Regions from separate parts of the Aliamphritea hakodatensis genome, predicted to be linked through region 1. Evidence: predicted binding sites of a transcription regulator. Region 1 holds the regulator's gene; the other holds the start of a gene.
What was found. The regulator PhoB, encoded in region 1, activates phosphate uptake and scavenging genes when phosphate is short. The targets are predictions, from matches to a motif close to TGTCATANNNNTGTCANA.
Positions count from the first base shown of each region.

Region 1 (3,125 bases):
GCTGCTGGATCCGGGCTCTTTAACCCAGCGGCTGATCAGTGCCAGCCAGGGTGATTTTCGTGTCGAAGTTATCCGTCAGGGCTGGCATCATCCGACCCGTTCAGAAGCCAAAGCACTGGGGATGCGCCCCCGTCAGCTGGCGGTCATCCGGGAAGTACAGCTAATCGGCAACGGCCAGCCCTGGGTATTCGCCCGTTCAGTCATCCCGGCGACAACCCTCACCGGCAAGCAGCGGGAACTTAACTTTGTGGGCAGCCGTTCGCTGGGCAGTATACTGTTCCGTGATCCGACCATGCGCCGGGGTCCATTACAGATCAGCCGCCTGAAAATCCGCGATGGCGGATCTGCGTGGGCGCGCCGGTCACTGTTTTACCTGAGCGAAAAACCCCTGCTGGTATCGGAAGTTTTTCTGCCGGCATTACTTGATGCAAAACACCTCTGAGAGCACAGACCTGACCCTTATGAGCAGACAACTTTTCAGCAGAGACCGCCTTGAAGCCTACGGACAGCTGATGCGGGTGGAAAAACCCATCGGTATCTATCTGCTGCTGTGGCCGGCACTCTGGGCCCTGTGGATCGCTGCTGAAGGCGTCCCCAGCCTGCACTTACTGGTGATTTTCTGCCTGGGCACCTTTCTGATGCGCTCCGCAGGCTGTGTGATCAATGACTTTGCGGACCGCAAAGTTGATGGCCATGTAAAACGCACGGCCCAACGCCCTATTCCCGCCGGAAGAGCCACCGCCAAAGAAGCGCTGATACTGTTTTTTGTCCTCATCGGTCTGGCCTTTATTCTGGTGCTGTTTACCAATACGCAAACCATCCTGCTGTCGTTCGGCGGTGCGTTTCTCGCCGCCTGCTACCCCTTTATGAAGCGCTACACCCATCTGCCTCAGATTGTTCTGGGCATGGCCTTTGCCTGGGCGGTGCCGATGGCCTTCAGCGCAACCGGTGAAGCGGTCCCCGCCCACGCTTGGCTGATTTATACCGCCACGGTGCTGTGGACCACCGCCTACGATACCAAATACGCCATGGTAGACCGGGACGACGACCTTAAAATCGGCATTAAATCCACCGCTATTCTGTTCGGCGATGCGGACAAACTGATTGTCGGTATGCTGCAGGCGCTGACCCTGCTCACCTTTATTTTGCTTGGTAATCAGCTGGATATGGGTAAGTACTTCTACCTCAGCCTGCTGGTCATGGCAGGCTGTTTTATCTGGCAACAGTGGCTGATCCGCCACCGCCAGCGCGAAGCCTGCTTCCGGGCGTTTCTCAATAATCACTACGCAGGCATGGCGCTGTTTATCGGCATTGCCCTGGATTATTGGCTAATCTCCTGATAATTCCTGTTACATAAGCAAAATTTGTCATATTTCTGTAACAGTTTAATAATCTAATATGCTCGTCTAAAGAATTGTCTAAAGAAGGTGATCGAGCATGTCATCCAATAAACGAATTCTGATCGTCGACGATGAAGCCCCAATCAGGGAAATGATTGCGGTTGCATTAGAAATGGCCGGTTACGAATGTATGGAAGCAGAGTCTGCCCAGGCAGCCCACAGCATTGTTCTGGATGAAAAGCCGGACATGGTATTGCTGGACTGGATGATGCCCGGCATCAGCGGCGTAGAATTCGCCCGCCGGTTACGTAAAGATGAAGTGACCGCCGACATCCCGATCATCATGCTGACCGCCAAAGGTGATGAAGACCATAAAATCAAAGGCCTGGAATCAGGCATTGATGATTACATCACCAAGCCATTCTCACCCCGTGAACTGGTTGCCCGGCTGAAAACCGTATTGCGCCGTGCCACACCTAAAGGCATTGAAGAGCCGATTACCGTTGATAATCTGACACTGGACCCTGTGTCTCACCGGGTCAGCGCCGAACTCAAGCCACTGGAACTGGGGCCAACCGAGTTTCGCCTGTTACAGTTTTTCATGACCCATCAGGACCGCGCCTACTCCCGCAGCCAGTTACTGGATATGGTCTGGGGTGGCAATGTATACGTTGAAGAACGTACCGTCGACGTCCATATCCGGCGGTTACGTAAAGCGCTGGGAGCGCGCCACGAATATCTGATTCAGACCGTTCGCGGCACCGGTTACCGGTTCTCATCGCAAGTTGCTTAAGCCGAAGTTTCCGCGCTAAGCTGCCATAGACATCACCCGGAACCGACAGAATGTACAACCGTAATCATTCCATTTCTGGCAGTTTATTTTTGACCGCGATGGCCGGCACCGTTGTGGGGCTGGTGATCGGTTATCCCGGCTGGACCCTCGCCGTGTTTCTGCTCGGCTGGGCGGTCCTCCAGGTCAGGGAATTTACCCGCCTGCAGGAATGGCTCACCAAAGGCGACCGTTCCGATGTCCCGGAAAGCAAAGGCCACTGGGGAGAACTGTTTGATGAACTGGCCCGGGACCAGAAACGCAATCAGTCCCGCAATCAGTCACTGCGTAATATCATTACCCGCTTTCAGCAATCCTCAGCGGCGCTGGGAGACGGCATTGTCATCATCGACCGGGACAACAACCTTGAATGGTGGAACCGCTCTGCTGACCGCCTTCTGGGCTTAAAAGTACAGACCGACCGTGGCCGTTCCGTGATGAACCTGCTGCGCGACCCGCGTTTTATCCGCTATTACCGCAAAGAAAATTACGACGAACCGCTGCAATTACCATCTCCGGTCGACAGCCTGGTCGCGCTGGAATACCAGCTCACCAAGTTTGGCTACGGCGACCGCATACTGGTGGCCAGAGACATTACCCGGATTAACCAGCTGGAACAGACCCGCCAGGACTTTGTTGCCAATGCCTCCCATGAACTGCGCACTCCGTTAACGGTTATTCGCGGTTATCTGGAAACCTATCTGGATCAGGATTTACCTGCGCCGTTGCGCCGCGGCCTGAATCAGATGGCCAAGCAATCAAAACGCATGGAAAATCTGGTCTCCGGCCTGTTGCTGTTGTCACGTCTGGAAGCCAGCCCGCATATCTCCGACGAACTGCCAGTCCCGGTACAGTCAATGATTCGCAAGATCACCGACGATGCCCACAGCCTCGGCAAGGACAAGAATCATCAGATTAAACTGGATGTGGACCCGGACTTCAGCCTGCTGGGGCAG
Region 1 covers NZ_AP025281.1:5,086,281-5,089,405, forward strand. Annotated here, with positions in the region: gene PCI15_RS23080 (chorismate--pyruvate lyase family protein) at 1-442, shown strand, start outside; gene ubiA (4-hydroxybenzoate octaprenyltransferase) at 462-1,340, shown strand; gene phoB (phosphate regulon transcriptional regulator PhoB) at 1,438-2,133, shown strand; gene phoR (phosphate regulon sensor histidine kinase PhoR) at 2,184-3,125, shown strand, end outside.

Region 2 (3,125 bases), 800 kb from region 1:
AGAACAATGCCCTGACGCTTGGTCAGACTCTCCCGTAAACCGCTGATAACATGATCGCTCAGGCCGGTTTCCGTTAACCTTTGGGTATTGGATTTTTTATCCAGTATACGCAGTACAATATCTTCACCGTGCGCTGTGGGTATTGTACTGACACGGATATCAACCGTTCTGCCATTCGAATGAATACGGATACGCCCATCCTGTGGCAGGCGGTGTTCTGCAATGTCTAACTGAGCCAACAGCTTGATCCGTGACGTCACGCCAGGATAATCTTCCAGCGCCGGGGCGGTCCGCTGGGAAAGCACGCCATCCACCCGGTAACGTAATTCAATATGGTGGCGGAATGGCTCTAAATGAATATCAGACGCCCCCAGACGCACCGCATTATTCAACAGGTCATTTACCTGATGAACGATCGGTGCCTCTAAAGCGATATCTTTAAGGTGTGTTGCAGAAAAACTGCCGGCTTCCGTCAGTTCTTCCGTGCTTTCAAAACCAAAATGTTTTTTAAGCTGGTGCTCTATTTCAGATTTAGGACCAACCAGCACCTGGGCATCTTTATCCAGCCGGCGGATAATATCTATTAAGCCAATATCCCACGGATCGGCAACCACATAAAACCGTTTTTCGTCGATAACTAAAGGCAGTATATTATTAAAAACCAGATAGTTATCTTCGAATAAATCCGTTTCACAAATATCACCGTCACCCTGCCATACAGTTAATGACAGTTTCTCTGCATAAATACTGCAGATCAGATCTTCAGTCACCGCACCTGATGATATTAATAAAGGAACCGCTTCACTTTCAGAGATATTATGAATATTGGAAAATAACTCTTCAGTTATTACACCATCATCCAGTAAATGCCGCTGTAAATTAAACTGAAGAAGTTGTGCCTGACTATTCACAGCGATACTCCAGTGTTACCAGTTACCTATATCGGCATTCTCACCGTCGCCGCCTGCCAGGCTGTCTGCACCGTAGGAATAGACGTCGTAATCCAGCCCACCGGCTTCAGCAGGATAAGCATAATAATAGGCATTACCCCAGGGATCTTTTGGCAACTCTTTCTTACGCAGGTAAGGGCCACGCCAGGACTTACTGTCGGCCACTTCTTCATCAATCAGTGCTGCCAGCCCCTGATCACTACTCGGATAACGGCCTACATCCAGGCGGTAACTGTCCAGTGCAGTAGAAAGCAGCGCGACCTGCGCTTCACTTTGCTTAGTCTGAGATGATCCCAGGGCGCCAATCAGCCGTGGCGCAACAAGGGCTGCCAACAGGGCGATAATCGCCATGACGATCAAAAGTTCTATCAGAGTAAAGCCACGATGGGATTTAGAGCGGAAGTCTGCTTTGCGAGAATTCATGTATATTATTCCATTAACACAACAACTGGATCAGCCCGAAAAGGGCTCAATGTGACAGAAAAGCGGGTGCTTTCTTCGCCGTCCTGTGGCACGTTCCAAACAAATTTGACGGCGGTGAATGTACCATCTGAGTATATACGGGTCAATTCCCTGTAGGGGAGATCGACCTCTGTTTTAAACAACTGCCGGTAGGCATTTTCACCTTCAAACGCAAGGGTTTCACCGGTCAGCACATTTAACAGTCCTTCCTCCCCAGCCACTACCTGATTCGGCTTTCCTTCTTTAATAGCCACTTGTCTGGCTGCATCAAGGAAGGTCACTACATTTAATTCTTCAGCAACCTGACGGTTCGTCAGACGCGGCACCACAAGTGCGGCAATAACCGCCATAACAGCCATAACGACCAGCATTTCTAATAAAGTAAAGCCGTGCTCTTTATCTTGTTGTATATTGCTCATCGTCTGATTAGCCTGTCACACGCATCCGTGCTGATATTCTTTAAAGCCAGCTTCAGTGAACCGGGCACCCGGAATGCTGTCTGTAACAAGCCTCGGGGGTTGCCGCTACGCTATCTGTTGGTATAACAGTCTCTGCTCAGGGCACAGCGTCCACTGATCTGTTTACTAAACAGCAGACAGATATCTGAATCCTGACACCGGTAGCCACCAGACAAGCAGGTTCGATACCCCTTTGGGCAAATCTACACATCATGCTGACGGAAGTAACCGGGAACAAATAAACAACCTACTGAGAACAGTAGTCACTGATCACACGATTATGTATAAACTAAGATATCCGGCGAACCGGCCCGGTAAACATAAACACAGTGATCACACCGGCTCTGTTCCTAAGCCTTATGTGCCCTCATAGTATCATTTATTGTCAGAATAGAACTTACCAAAAATAGTTATAATTCCAACTTAAACACTCACAATTCCGTCAGAGTAAATAACCCAAAAAATACAGCAGATATCCCGAAGTCCCCGGGCTTTCGCATCCTTCAGTTATACCCTGGACGCTACTCTCCCGTGCTTCACAGCTGAGTGCCGGGAAAATGGCACGGCAAGACGATATGGACAAATCAGATGTGGTACAGAAGTGTCTGTCTTCATTTTAAAAGGGAACGGCGGCCATTATTTTTCCAATTGAGAAGCAATTGCCGCAGTCATACCCAGCACGCAAAGAATGATACCGATAGTGGTAAGTCCGTACCAAATAAACCCGGCCCCCAGCGCCAGAAAGAAGAATCCGGTTTTTGCCTTCCTGTTCAAACCTAAATCAGGCTCATTACTGTTCATCACGACTCCCTGTGATACATCATTCAAGTTTTACAATCCGGGTAATATTTCAGCACGCAGTGATCTCTGCAGGGCTTTTAACCGCAGTACTTCTCACCCAGCCTCACTGACCAGCAACTCAATATCCAGATCTTCCGGCCACAGAAAGTAATCACCCTGCTGGCCGGTATATTGTTCACCGCCGGCAGCCTGGCCTTTTTCCGTCAGGGAGACTTTGCCTTCTGTTTCCTGAGTCAGCCCCGCACGCCGGAAGAACTTCATCAGTTGTTTAACGGTGCTGCGATGACGGGCAGCAAGCATAGCGGTATGTACTTTACCGGTATCAGACAGGCCATCTTTATTCACATGTAAGGATTGCAGAATCTTATGTGACGCAGGGGGATTTTCTACCTGCTGATCCGGCGGCAACACCGGCGGGAAATCTATACTGAACATCTGAATATTTTGCTTCTCA
Region 2 covers NZ_AP025281.1:4,287,522-4,290,646, forward strand. Annotated here, with positions in the region: gene PCI15_RS19465 (GspE/PulE family protein) at 1-911, opposite strand, end outside; gene gspG (type II secretion system major pseudopilin GspG) at 927-1,373, opposite strand; gene PCI15_RS19475 (pilus assembly FimT family protein) at 1,379-1,831, opposite strand; gene PCI15_RS19480 (hypothetical protein) at 2,507-2,671, opposite strand; gene PCI15_RS19485 (phospholipase D-like domain-containing protein) at 2,765-3,125, opposite strand, start outside.
Region 2: a site for PhoB is predicted at 1,834-1,851, ahead of PCI15_RS19475 (pilus assembly FimT family protein). Genes of this name have one in related genera too.